DNA from 2 places in the Isoptericola maris genome. Region 2 is predicted to be linked to the other one. Evidence: predicted binding sites of a transcription regulator. Region 2 holds the regulator's gene; the other holds the start of a gene.

Region 1 (6,968 bases), on a different contig from region 2:
CCGCGTGGACGACGTCGATGTCCGGCCGCCGCTGGGTCGTCGCCAGGACCAGGGCGGCGGGGCGCACCATCGTCACCAGCTCGAGGGAGCGCCGGGTGCTCGCGGGGCCGGTGACGATCCGTGCCGTCTTCCCCTTGGCGGTCAGGGCGGCTGCCAGCGCGTGCGCGGAGAGCGGCACGGCCTCGTCGGGCGCCGCGAAGATGAGGACGATGTTGCGCATCCGGCTCGGGTGGTTGGCCGGCGGCCCGCCGTTCTGCACCACCGCCTGCTCGAAGGCCTCGGTGAAGGACCGCAGGGCGTGCAGGGCGGCGGTGGCGAGCACGACCTCCGGCACGGCCCCCGGACCGGCGAGCACGGTTCGCTCGGCGACCCGGCTCCAGGCCGGCTCGAGGAGGTTCGCCCACCAGACGGCGGGATCGCCCTGGGCGGGGATCCGCAGCAGGTCGTCGCAGCGGCCCTGGTCGTAGGCGAGCGCCGCGTCGACGACGGCGGACACCTTGCCCGACGCGTTCTGACCCGCGCCGTGGCCCGGCGCGGCGTGCGCGCCCTGCCCCCCGCCGGGGAGCGCGCGCAGGTGCGCCCGGCCGGGTCGTCCGGCGCTCTCGCCGTCCTCGCGCACGGGGGGCGCCTCCGGTTCGGAGCTGCTCTCCGGGGGCACCGGCGGGCCGGACCTCTGCGCCTCGTCGAGCTCCTCGACGTCGGCCTCGAGCGCCGCCTGGGCAGCGTCGACGGGCGCGACGCCCTCGAGCGTGAGGCGGCGCATGACGAGCAGCCGGGCGACGTCGTCGGGGGTGTACCGCCGGTGCGAGCCGGCCGTACGGTCGGAGGGGCCGAGCCCGTACCGCCTGTCCCAGGTCCGCAGCGTCGCCGGGGCCACGCCGAGACGGCGTGCGACGGCTGCGACAGCCAGCCCGGGGCCTGACGGGCGTGACCCGCCCGAGTCCTGGGCCGGTCGCGAGGTGGTCATGCCTCGATTCTGCCAGTGCTGCGCGTGACCGCCACCGCGGCCTGCGGCGCGTCACGATCCCGGCGAGGATCCCCGACCGAAACGAGTCACTCGTTTCACGAAACCGGTTCACGACCTGGTCAGCCCCACATCGAACACCCAGCGTGCCCAACTTGCTCCAGCCCCTTGAACAACTTCTGCACAACTTGTAGGTTGTTCGCCATGACGGAGATCTCGAGACTGCCTGGGCCAGTCATGGAGTTGTGGGAGTGGCAGTACCAGGGCGCGTGCCGCGACGCGGACGACACCCTGTTCTTCCACCCCGAGGGTGAGCGCGGGTCGACCCGGCGGCGACGTGCGGAGGCCGCGAAGGCCATCTGCCACTCGTGCCCGGTGATGATGCAGTGCCGCGAGCAGTCGCTGCGGGTCCGCGAGCCGTACGGCGTCTGGGGCGGGCTCAGCGAGGACGAGCGCACCGCCGCGCTGGCCGGCCGCGACCGCAAGGCCGGCTGAGACTCCCCCCCACGAACACGACGAGGCCCCGCATCACGGATGATGCGGGGCCTCGTACGTCAGCGTCGAGAGCTGGGGATCAGCTCACGACGACGGCGAGGATGTCGCGCGCGGAGAGCACCAGGTACTCCTCGCCCGCGTACTTGACCTCGGTGCCGCCGTACTTGCTGTAGATGACCTTGTCGCCGACCTTCACGTCGACCGGGACGCGGTTGCCCTGGTCGTCGAAACGGCCGTCGCCGACCGCCAGGACCTCGCCCTCCTGGGGCTTCTCCTTGGCGGTGTCCGGGATGACCAGGCCGGAAGCGGTCGTGGTCTCGGCCTCGACGGCCTTGACGACGATCCGGTCCTCGAGCGGCTTGATGGGGACCGACACGTCGGACCTCCTTGTTCGCGATGACTAGCTGGACTGGGACGCACCCTGTCGCTGGCCGTCGTCGCGGGTGCCGGCTCAGCGTGAGCGCTGGGACCAAATCTAGGCAGCCGTTAGCACTCTGACAAGTCGAGTGCCAAGATTCCTCCCACGGCGCACCGGCGCACGGCCGCCCCCGCTCCTGAGACGATGACCCCATGGACGCGGCCTCCCTCACCAAGCTGCTCAGCCCCGAGGGCTGGGCGCTGCTCAACGCCCTGCCACCGTACGACGAGCACCAGGCGATGGTGCTGGCCACCCGGCTGCGCTCCGAGGGTGTCGACCCCGACCTCGCCGCTGCGGCCCTCACCCAGTCGCGGCTCCGCGCCCGCGCCCGCGGCAAGCTCGGGTCCTTCGCGGACGGCATGCTCCTCACCTCCGCCGGCCTCGAGCAGGCCACCCGCCTCCTCGTCGCTGCGCAGCACGCCCGCCGCTACCTCGCCGCGGGTGTCACCAAGGTCGCCGACCTCACCTGCGGCATCGGCGCGGACGCCCTCGCCTTCGCCGGCGTGGGCCTCGACGTCCTGGCCACCGACGTGGACGAGGTCACCGCCGCCCTGGCCACGGTCAACCTGCGCGCCTTCCCCGAGGCGACGGTCCGGCACGCCGACGGGCTCGGTCTCGACCTCGCCGGCGAGGGTGTCGACGGCGTGTACGCCGACCCCGCCCGCCGCACCCGGGGCGGGCGGCGCATCTTCGACCCCGCCGCCTACGCACCGCCGCTCGATGCCGTGTGGGCCCTGCGCGCCCAGGTGCCGGCGCTCGGCATCAAGGTCGGCCCCGGCATCCCGCACCACGGCCTCCCGGACGACGCCGAGACCCAGTGGGTCTCCGTCGACGGCGACGTCGTCGAGGCCGGGCTCTGGTTCGGCCCCCTCGCACCCGACGGTCCCGGCCGCTCGGCGCACGTCCTGCGCACCGGCACCGCAGCAGCGGCCGACGGCGGCACACCCGGCGCGACCGACGGTTCGGGCACGGTGGAACGCACCCTGCGCACCGGACCGCAGGACGCCGACCTGGTGCCCGACGTCGGGGCGGTCGGTGCCTACCTGTACGAGCCGGACGGCGCCGTCGTCCGCGCCGGGCTCGTCGCGCACGCGGCGGCCGAGCTCGGCGGCCGGCTCGTCGACCGCACCATCGCGTACGTCACCACCGATGCCCTCGGCCCCGCGCCGCCGTCGGGCACCGCTCCCCTCGCCACCGGCTACCGGGTGCTGGACGTCATGCCGTTCAACCTCAAGAAGCTCAAGGCGTACCTGCGCGAGCGCGGCGTCGGGCGGCTGACCGTCAAGAAGCGCGGCACCGCCGTCACCCCCGAGCAGCTCCGCTCGCAACTCGCACTCAAGGGTGACGCGGCCGCCACCCTCGTCCTGACGCGCGTGGCCGGGCGCCAGCACGTGCTCGTCGTCGAGCCGCTCGCCACCGGTTGGTAGGACCCCGGCAGCCACCCCCGTGGCATGGAAGCATGGCCCCATGTCGCTGGACTTCGCGCCGTCCCGCCGCTCGAGCGTCGGCCTCGAGTGGGAGCTGGCGCTCGTCGACGCCGACTCCGGCAACCTGCGCCAGGTCGCGCCCGCCGTGATGGCGGCGCTCGGCCCCGACGAGCGGGCACGCTTCGTCAAGCCGGAGTTCCTGCGCAACACCCTCGAGGTCGTCTCGGACGTGTGCGACACGGTCGGGGCCGCCATCGTCGACCTGGAAGCCGGGATCGCCGCGATCCGGGACGTCGTCGAACCGATGCGGGTCGAGATCATGGGCGCCGGCACCCACCCGTTCGCGCACTGGTCGCAGCAGCAGGTCACCGACAAGCAGCGGTACGCCACCGTCGTCGACCGCACCCAGGTGTGGGGACGCCAGCAGGTCGTCTACGGCGTGCACGTGCACGTCGGGATCGAGGACCGCGCCAAGGTCCTGCCGATCGTGCGGTCACTGATGGTCTACGTCGCCCACCTGCAGGCGCTGTCGGCCTCGTCGCCCTACTGGGGCGCCGACGACACCGGGTACGCCTCCATGCGCGCGCTGATCTTCCAACAGCTGCCCACCGCCGGCCTGCCGTACCAGTTTTCCGAGTGGAGCCAGCTCGAGCAGTACGTGGACGACATGCTCAAGACCGGGGTCATCGACGACTTCACCGAGGTCCGCTGGGACGTGCGGCCCGCGCCCCACTTCGGCACCGTCGAGGTGCGGGTCTGCGACGGCACGTCCAACGTGCTCGAGCTGGCGGCGCTCGGGGCGCTCGTGCACTGCCTCGTCGAGCACTTCTCCACGCTGCTCGACGAGGGCCGGCCGCTGCCCGTCATGCCCCGCTGGTTCGTCCACGAGAACAAGTGGCGTGCCGCGCGGTACGGCATGGACGCGATCATCATCCTGGACGCCGACGGCAACGAAGAGCTGATCACCGACGCGCTGCCGCGGCTGCTCGACGAGCTCGCTCCGGTCGCCGCCCGGCTCGGCTGCTCCGCCGAGCTGGACGGCATCCACGAGATCCTGCGGGCGGGCGCCTCCTACCAGCGCCAGCGCGCCGTCGCCGCCGCGCACGGCGGCGGGCAGGCCGGGCTCGAGGCCGTGGTGCGGTCGCTGGTCGGCGAGCTGCGGGCGGGGCGACCGCTGCCCCTCGGCTGACGGCCGCCTGGGCGCTTGGAAATGCGCCGTCAGCAGATTCGGCCCCTTCATCGTGCGTGGATCCGTAGGGTCACTGAGATGAAGAGCTCAGGTGTTCCGGTGGAGCTGGTATTCGTTCATGGCGCTCTGGTCCGCGACGGGGAATGGTGGTGGCGGCGAGCAGCGGACCTGCTCCGGGAACGTACTGGGATCCAGAGCCGAGCCCTCGCGCTGCCGTCGTGCGCAGAGACCGCACCCGAGCAGGTCGCGGGCGGCCTCGTCGCCGACGCGGCGGCGCTGCGCCGTGAGCTCGACGACATGGACTCCGCGATCGTCGTCGGTCACTCCTACGGGGGCACCGTCATCGCCGAAGCCGGCCGGCACCCCGCGGTCTCGCACCTGCTCTACGTCTCGTCCTACCTGCCCGAGGTCGGGCAGTCGCAGGCCGCCATCATGAGCGGTGAGGACGACCCGGTGTCGATCGGCGACAACGGTGACGGCACGCTGAGCGTCTCCGGCTACGACGCTCCCTCGTTCGGAGCCCGGTTCCTGCAGGACGCGGACGACGCGACCCAGCGTCAGGCGTGGGAGCGGGTGGCCCCGCAGGCGGCCGGCGCGTTCGTGACGCCAACCAGTGCTGCCGGCTGGCGCGGAGTCGACTCGACGTACATCGTCTGCGGGAACGATCGCAGCACCTCGGTCGAGCTGCAACGCATCCACGCGGGTCGAGCGACGCGCTCCGTCGAGCTGCCGACCGGGCACCACCCGTTCGTCTCCCACCCCGACCTGGTGGTCGATCAGGTGCAGGCCTTGCTGGAGCAGGCACCCCACCCCTCGTGAAAGCCCGTGACCTGCGCGGGCGCATCACCACCCGGCGTCAGAGCCTCTGCTCGTGCCGGACGGGCCGCAGCCGCGCGGGCGCCGTCGTCGCCTCCGGGTACTCGCAGGTGAACGTCCCGTCGTAGCCGAAGAGGAACCCGAACAACCGGTTGCGGACCTCGAGGTCGATGCGGAAGACGCCGGCATCGTCGTCGTAGCTCTCGCGCAGCGTCGCCCGGCCGGAGAAGAGCATCGGGAAGCGGAAGCCGAGCGGACCCTCGTAGAAGCGCTGCGCGCCGGAGCGCAGGAGCAGCGACCCGTCCGGCTCGACCCGCAGGTCCAGGTCGACGGCGAGGTGCTGGTGCGTGCCGAGGTAGTCCACGATGACGCCCCGGCCGGGGTCCAGGACCATCGTCGCGTCGAAGCGGCTCGGGCGCCGCTTGCCCGGGACCCAGTACTCCCGGACGAACGTGACGGTCTCGCGACCGTGGGGGTCGCGGTAGGGGTAGTTCTCGACGGTGAAGGGCACCTCGTCGCCGACGTCCGCGACGAGGATGTTGCGCAGGCGGCCGATCTGCAGGAACGGCACCGTCCACCACGGACCGCGACGGATCCGGCGCATCACGCCCCGGCCCACGCAGGCGTACCCGCCGTCGGTCGACACCCCGAAGCGACGCCGGAGTTGGGGGTGCAGCCGGTCGAACTCCGTGCCCAGCGCGCGGCGGAAGATGCTCTCGGACGGCGTCTCGGTCACGGTGCCTCCAGGGTGTCGAGCGCGGCCGGGGCGTCGTGCATCGGGTCGCGGCCCGGGCGCCGGGTGACGCAGCGGGACGCCCGGGGCCGGTCCCGCCGCCAGAACGCCAGGACGGAGACGAGGGGCCACCGCTCGGGCGGCGTGCCCGTCTCGGCCCAGATCCGCAGGCGGTCGAAGCTCCACGCCGTCATCCACAGCACGACGGGGCGCAGCACCCGGTCCGCGGCGCGGCCGAAGCCCGGCGTGTAGTCGTAGCCGGTGACGAACCGGGTACCGCCGTCGACCGGGACGTACCGCCAGTAGCCGCGCCCGTCCCGCAGCGGCGAGGTGCGGTCGTCGGTGTCGAAGCGCAGCGCGGACGTGCAGGTGCCGTCCGGGCCTTGGCGTTCGCCCAGGGAGGTGCCGGTGCCGCGGATCGTGTGCGGGCCGACCGCCCGCTCGTAGCGGAACCGCGTGCCGCCGCCGGGCAGTTCGCCGACGGGGACGATCCGGCTGAACCGCAGGTCCCAGCGCACGTGCTGCTCCGGGTCCTGGGTCAGCTCCCAGAGCCGGTCCGTCGTCGTGCGGACGACGGTCTCCACGTACAGCGCGCGCACGCGCTCAGACCGTGATGGCGGTCAGCGGCATGGACGAGTCGACGCCGATGTCGAGGTCCGACGGCGCCACCCCGGCCCGCACGACGGCGGAGCCCAGCGCCGCGATCATCGCCCCGTTGTCGGTGCAGTAGCGGATCGGCGGGATGCGCAGGTCGATCCCGGCGGCCGCACACCGCTCCGCCGCCATCTCGCGCAGCTGGCTGTTCGCGGAGAAACCGCCGCCGATCACCAGGGTGTCCACGTCGTGCGCACGGCAGGCCGCGATCGTCTTGGCGGTGAGCACGTCGACGACGGCCGCCGCGAAGGAGGCCGCGACGTCGGCCACCG
Region 2 (6,968 bases):
CTCCGGTGGTGGCGAAGTGGCCCGCGGGCACTCCTGGACGGCAGGCGGCCCTACTTCGCGGTGTGCGAGTCCCTGTGAGAGTCGGTGCGGGCGACGACGGCCGCCTCCGTGCGGGAGGCGACACCGAGCTTGCGCAGGATCGCCGAGACGTGCACCGACGCCGTCTTGCGCGAGATGTACAGCCGCTCGGCGATCTCGCCGTTGGTCAGCCCTTCCGCGACGAGGCCGAGCACCTGGCGCTCGCGGTCGGTCAGGCCGCCGAGGCCGGACCGGGAGCCCTGACGCGGCGCACGTCGAGGGACGGCGGGCCCTGCGTCGTCGAGCAGGGCGAGGGCCCGGTCCCGCACGTAGCCTGCACCGATCGCCTCGGCCGCCTCGACGGCGGCGGTCAGGAGGCCGCGGGCCCCCGCCGTGTCGCCGCCGTCGAGCCGTGCGCGGCCGTCGCGCCACAGGGCGTAGGGCCGTAGATGAGCCGGCGCGCCGTCGTCGGGGCCGAGGTCAGCGACGGCCGACCAGGGCCCCTCGCCGAGCTCGGCGTCGAACACCGCCTCCCACACCGGGTGGGTGGGCCACACGGCGCACCGCTCCAGTGCGTCGCGATAGGGCACGACGTCGACGTCCCGGCCCTCGTCGCGGGCGCGGGCCAGCACTCGTCCGGCCACCCCGAGCAACGAGAGGGCGTACGGGATGGCGCCATCGTGGTGGTCGGTGACGATGCCGACGAGGTCCAGTGCGTCGTCGAGGTCGTCGCGCACGAGGGCCAGCTCGGCCAGCGTGGTGCGGATCCGGTAGCGGACCTGCGTCTCGATGCGCTCGTGGCGCATCCACACCGGACGGTGGCGGGGGGCCATCGCCAACGCCCCGTCGACGTCACCGCGCCACAGGGTCAGCCACGTCCACCGTTCGGCGAGGTACACGGCGAACGTGCTGGGCTCGACCTGGGTCGTGGCCTGCTCGTACCAGGCGTCGGCCTCGCTCCACCGGCCCATCATGACGAGGGCCTCGGCCACGTTCCCCTCGAGCATGGTGCGGCTGACCATGCCCGCACCTCTGCGGCGGGCACGGTCGGCGCCCTCCGCCGCGAGCCGGAGCGCGTCGGCGTACCGGCCGAGCTGGATGAAGGCGTCCGAACCGTTCGTGAAGTACCGACTGACGGCGTGCCAGTCGTCCCCGGCCAGGTCGCGGGCCGCCACGAGCTCGTCGACCGCGACCAGGTCGCCGGTGTTGATCCGGGCCACGGCGCGGGTGTTGTGCAGGATCGACGCGGTGACCGCGTCGCCCGACGCCGTCGCCACCTCGAGACCGCGCGTCGCGGCGTCGATCGCCTCGTCGGCCCGGCCGGCGAGCATCGCGGTGCGTGCCTGCGCGCGCAGCAGCCACAGCCGGGTGTCCGCGTCGTCGGCAGGGGCGATCTCGAGCGCCTCGGACAGCAGGTCCTGGCCGGCGGGGTCGCCGGTGCGCAGCGAGTACAGGGCCACCTGGCCGAGGGCCTGTGCACGTCCGCCAGGGTCGCGGGCCGGCCACTCGACGAGCGCCTGACGGCCGAGCGTCAGTGCGCGGTCGGCACGGGTCGCGAGCTGCTGCGTGTCGGCGACCCGCAGCAGCAGTTCGTGGTGGGTGGTGCCGGTGACGGCCTCGGCGTCCTCGACGAGCTCCCAGAGCTCCAGGGCTCGTTCGCCGAGTGCCGCCGCCGTGGAGACCGCGGCGTCGTGCCCGGCGGCCGCGTGGGCGGTGACCGCGGCGGCGAGCGCCTTGCCGGGGACCCGGGCCCGCCACCAGTGGTCCGCGATCTCGGCGAGCCGAGGCACGGTCCGGGGGCCGCTCGCGAGCGTCTGCGCGTACCCGGTGTGCAGGCGACGGCGCTCGGTCGGCAGGAGCTCCGCGTCGACGGCCTCCTGCATGAGCGCGTGGCGGAACCGGTAGCCGTCCGGCTCGGCGAGCAGCACGAGGGCGTCCACGGCCTCGCGTGCGGCAGGCTCGGCGGCGGCGAGCGCGTCGTCGCCCAGCACGCCGGCGAGGACGTCGTGGGTGGCCCGTGCGCCGGCGGCCGCGACGAGTCGGCAGAACTCCTGCGCCCCGGCCGAGAGCTGGGAGTAGCGCAGCAGCAGCACGTCGCGCAGGGAGGTCGGCATCTCCGCGTCGAGGCAGCGGGCGAGCTCCTCGACGTAGAAGGGCACACCCTCGGAGCGTTCGACGAGATCCGCCAGGGCGGTGGTGTCGAGCGCGACGGGGCTGCCGCCGTCGGGCACCGTCCGGGCGAGCTCGGCGACCTCGGCCGCACCGAGGCGCGGGACCTCGACCCGGGTGACGAGCCGCGCCCGGTCCAGCTCGGCGAGGGTGGTGCGCAGCGGGTGCCGGCGGCCGACGTCGTCGCTGCGGTAGGTGGCCACCAGGCACAGGGCGGTGGTGCGTGCCGCGCGGGCCAGGCGGGACACGACGGCGCGGGTGACGTCGTCGGACCAGTGCAGGTCCTCGACGACGACGAGGACCGGCCGCTCGGTGGCGAGCGTCGTGAGGAGGTCGGCCAGCACGTCGGGTGCGCGCCCGGTGCCGACGTCGGGGCGGACGTCGACGAGCCCGGGCAGGACGGCGCCGAGCGCGTCCGCGGCCGGGCCGGCGGCGGCGAGGGCGTCGGCGGGCCCCAGGGCGGCGACGACCTCGCGCAGCACGCCTTCGACGCCCGCGTAGGGGACCGGGCCGGAGCCCGAGTCGGCGCACTGTCCGCGCACGACGAGGACGTCGTCGCCGACGGCGGCGAGCAGCTCGGTGACCAGGCGGGTCTTGCCGATCCCCGCCTCGCCCGACAGCAGCACCGTGTCGCCCTGGCCGTGCCGGGCCGACGACAGGGTGCCGCGCAGCGTGCCGAGCTGGTCGGCGCGGCCCACCAGCGGAGAGGGTTCGAGGCTCACCTGGTCATCGTGCCAGGTGGCGGCGTGGTCGCCCCGGACCGGGGGGCACGGTGGTGCTCACGCCGTGCGGCGCCACAGCAGCGTGAGGCGGTGACGGTCCGCCCGAGGCTTCCGTCGCCCCGTGGCGCGCTCCGGCTCTGCGGTGCGGCGCTCGCGTGCCTGACGCACCTGCTCGGCACGTCGGGCGAGCTCGGACTCCTGGCGGCGGTAGAGGGTGTGGTGCTCGATCGGGTGCATGATCGCCTCCGTGACTGTCGTGCCGGGCCGGGTGACCCGTCATCGACCAGCCTCGACGGGTGAGGCAGGCGCGTGGATCGGGCAGGTGCCCGGTTCTCGGCGCACCGCAAGGCCCTCGAGCGGTCTGAGGTACCTCACCGGGCCGGTGGGCGGCACTCGTGGTTCTGTCCGTCGGGACGCGTAGGATGGCACTCAACGATCGAGAGTGCTAAAGGTACGGCCACGCACGAACGCCAGGGTGCTCGGCGGAGGGAGGCGCAGGAGAGTGAGCGAGGAACGTCGTCTCGAGGTGCTGCGCGCCATCGTGGAGGACTACGTCACGACGCGGGAGCCCGTGGGCTCGCGCGTGCTGACGGAGCGCCACCGCCTGGGTGTCTCGCCCGCCACGATCCGCAACGACATGGCGGCGCTCGAGGAGGAGGGCTACATCGCCCAGCCGCACACGTCGGCCGGGCGCGTGCCCACCGACGCCGGCTACCGGCTCTTCGTCGACCGCCTCGCCGAGGTGCGGCCCCTGACGATCCCGCAGAAGCGCGCCATCGAGACGTTCCTGTCCGAGGCCGTCGACCTCGACGACGTCCTCGTGCGGGCCGGGCGGCTGATCGCCCAGCTCACCGGGCAGGTCGCCGTGGTGCAGTACCCGTCGCTGCGGCGGTCGGGCCTGCGCCACCTCGAGATCGTCCCCGTGGGGGAGGGACGCCTGCTCGTCGTCGTCATCACGGACACGGGCCGGGTCGAGCAGCGCTTCTGCGAGCTGCCCGGCACCTCCGACGGCGGGAGCCCGCTGGCCGAGGCGACGCTGGCCGAGCTGCGCGCCCGGTTCAACGCCGCGGCGGCCGGCAAACGGCTCGCGGACCTCCCCGTGGCGTTCGCCGCCGTGGTGGAGGCCGTCGGCCCGGACCTGGCGGGTGTCGCCGGTGCCGTGGCCGACCTGGTGGTCGACACCCTCGGCCAGGAGAACGAGGAACGGATCGTGCTCGCGGGCACGGCGAACCTCGCCCGCTCCGAGGCGACCTTCGAGCAAGGGCTGAGCCCTGTGCTGGAGGCGCTCGAGGAGCAGGTCATCCTGCTGGGGCTGCTCACCGAGATGTCGAGCGACGGCGTCGGTGTGCGGATCGGTCACGAGAACCGGCTGGACGGCCTCACCGAGGCATCCGTCGTCGTCTCCGACTACGGGTCGGGCGGCGACCCCGTCGCGTCCCTCGGCTCGATCGGCCCGACCCGCATGGACTATCCCGGCACGATCGCCTCGGTGCACGCCGTGGCCCGCTACCTCTCCCGCGTGCTGCCGAGCTGAGCCACGCGGAAACCCTGACCAGACCGCGTACGTCACCGAAGAGAGAACTGTGACCGACTACTACGAGATCCTGGGCGTCGAGCGCGACGCCTCTCCCGAGCAGATCAAGAAGGCATACCGCAAGCTCGCTCGCGAGCTGCACCCGGACGTCGCCGGGGCTGCCGGCGAGGAGAAGTTCAAGGACGTCGCCCGCGCGTACGAGGTGCTGTCGAACCGCGAGAAGCGCGAGCAGTACGACCTCGGCGTGGACCCGACCGCGCCGGGCGGGGGCGCCGGCGGCGGCTTTGGCCAGGGCTTTGGCTTCCAGGACATCTTCGAGACGTTCTTCGGCGGTGGCCAGGCCTCCGGCCCGGTACCGCGCGCGCGCCGCGGCCAGGACGCGCTGGTACGCATGGACATCGACCTCGTCGAGGCCACGTTCGGCGCCAAGCGTGAGCTCCAGGTCGACACGGCCGTCGTCTGCGGCACCTGTGGCGGCAACGGCTGCCGGCCCGGCACCGACGTGCGCACCTGCGAGGTGTGTCACGGCCGCGGCAACGTCCAGCGCGTGGCCCGGTCCTTCCTCGGGCAGGTCATGACCACGGCGCCGTGCGCCGCCTGCCAGGGCTTCGGCACGGTCATCCCCGAGCCGTGCGCCGAGTGCTCCGGCGACGGTCGCGTGCGCTCGCGCCGCAGCCTGACGGTCAACGTCCCGGCCGGCGTCGACACCGGCACGCGGATCAAGCTGACGTCCCAGGGGGAGGTCGGCCCGGGCGGCGGTCCCGCCGGCGACCTGTACGTCGAGATCCGCGAGCGGGCGCACGACGTCTTCGTCCGCCGCGGCGACGACCTGCACTGCACCCTGCCCGTGCCCATGACGGCGGCGGCGCTCGGGACGGTCCTCGAGCTCGACACCCTCGACGGTGCCGAGGAGATCGACCTGCGCCCGGGCACCCAGCCGGGCCAGATCATCACCCTCAAGGGTCTCGGCGTCGGGCACCTGCACGGCAACGGCCGGGGCGACCTGAACATCCACGTCGAGGTGCAGGTGCCCACGGAGCTGAGCGAGGAGCAGTCTGCGCTGCTGCACCAGCTCGCCGGCCTGCGCGGTGAGGAGCGGCCCGAGCCACGGCTCGTCGCGGCGCACCCGGGTGTGTTCTCCCGCCTCAAGGACAAGCTGAGCGGCCGCTGAGGTGAGCGCGCCCGTCTTCCTCTCGGCGGACGACCTGAGCAGGGTCGCACCGGGCGAGGTCTACGTCCTGGGCGGTGACGAGGGCCGCCACGCCGGAGTCGTGCAGCGCCGCGGACCCGGCGAGACCCTCGACGTGGTCGACGGCGGCGGGACCCGGTTGCGCGGCGTCGTCGAGTCGGTCGACGGTACCGACGTCCGCCTGCGGGTGGCCGAGCGTGCCACCGAGCCGGCACCCGGCGTCGTCCTCACGCTCGTCCAGGCGCTCGCCAAGGGCGACCGCGACCAGCTCGCGGTCGAGGCGGCCGTGGAGGTCGGGGCCGACGCCGTCGTGCCGTGGCAGGCGGACCGGTCCGTCGTCGTCTGGCGAGGCGCCCGGGCCGCGAAGTCCCGGGCGCGCTGGGAGTCGACCGTGCGCTCCGCCGTGAAGCAGGCGCGCCGGGCGCACCTGCCCGCGGTGTCCGAGCACGTCACGACCAAGCAGCTCGCGGCGCGCACCCGTGAGGTCGCGGCCGCCGGGGGTACCGTCGTCGTCCTCCACGAGGAGGCGACGACGGCGCTCGCGGACGTCGCGCTGCCCGCGGCCGCCGAGCGGGCCTCCGGGGCCGTCGCGCCCGAGCTGCTCGTGGTCGTGGGGCCGGAGGGCGGGATCGGTGAGGCCGAGCTCGCGTCGCTCGTCGCGGCGGGCGCGACCGCGGCACGCCTCGGCCCGCACGTGCTGCGCACCTCGACGGCCGGACCCGTCGCCGTCGCACTCCTGAGCGAACGTCTGGGCCGGTGGCGGTAGCGTGGACGGTATGACCGACACCACTGATCCCGAGTGCCTGTTCTGCAGGATCGTCGCGGGCGAGCTGCCAGCCGACGTCGTCGAGACCACCGAACGCGTGATCGCGTTCCGCGACATCGACCCGCAGGCTCCTGTGCACGTGCTCGTCGTGCCCAAGGAGCACCACGGTGACGTCTCCGTGCTCGCCGCGGCGGACCCCGGCTTGCTCGCCGAGGTGGTCGAGGTCGCCGACACCGTGGCGCACGACCTCGCCGACGGGCAGTACCGGTTCATCTTCAACTCCGGCCCGCGAGCGGGCCAGAGCGTCTTCCACGTGCACGGGCACGTCATCGCCGGGACCCAGCTCGGATGGAGCCCCGCCTGAGCATGTCGACCTCTGCCGCCTCCGATCGGCCCCCGGGCCAGCAACCTGCCGGGTACACCGCCGAGCACCGCGTCGTCGTCCCGGCCCACGTACCGATGGTCGCCCTGCTGGGCAGCCGCGACTCCGTGCTCCGCGCGGTCGAGGACGGGTTCCCCGGCGTCGACGTGCACGCCCGGGGCAACGAGATCTCCGTGCACGGCCCGGCC

Evidence for each region. The regulator HrcA, encoded in region 2, represses chaperone genes, less so after heat shock. The targets are predictions, from matches to a motif close to TTNGCACTCGNNNNNNNCGAGTGCNAA.
Region 1: a site for HrcA is predicted at 1,946-1,972, ahead of groES (co-chaperone GroES). Genes of this name have one in related genera too.

What each region holds. Positions count from the first base shown of each region.
Region 1 is NZ_JBLUNY010000009.1:56,224-63,191, forward strand. It holds gene ACH5HR_RS13305 (MerR family transcriptional regulator) at 1-967, opposite strand, end outside; gene ACH5HR_RS13310 (WhiB family transcriptional regulator) at 1,169-1,459, shown strand; gene groES (co-chaperone GroES) at 1,539-1,835, opposite strand; gene ACH5HR_RS13320 (class I SAM-dependent methyltransferase) at 2,030-3,304, shown strand; gene ACH5HR_RS13325 (glutamate--cysteine ligase) at 3,345-4,493, shown strand; gene ACH5HR_RS13330 (alpha/beta hydrolase) at 4,572-5,312, shown strand; gene ACH5HR_RS13335 (DUF4166 domain-containing protein) at 5,350-6,045, opposite strand; gene ACH5HR_RS13340 (SRPBCC family protein) at 6,042-6,641, opposite strand; gene tsaD (tRNA (adenosine(37)-N6)-threonylcarbamoyltransferase complex transferase subunit TsaD) at 6,646-6,968, opposite strand, start outside.
Region 2 is NZ_JBLUNY010000001.1:644,722-651,689, reverse strand. It holds gene ACH5HR_RS03280 (helix-turn-helix transcriptional regulator) at 51-2,909, opposite strand; gene ACH5HR_RS03275 (hypothetical protein) at 2,967-3,146, opposite strand; gene hrcA (heat-inducible transcriptional repressor HrcA) at 3,412-4,443, shown strand; gene dnaJ (molecular chaperone DnaJ) at 4,493-5,614, shown strand; gene ACH5HR_RS03260 (16S rRNA (uracil(1498)-N(3))-methyltransferase) at 5,616-6,398, shown strand; gene ACH5HR_RS03255 (HIT domain-containing protein) at 6,409-6,762, shown strand; gene ACH5HR_RS03250 (PhoH family protein) at 6,765-6,968, shown strand, end outside.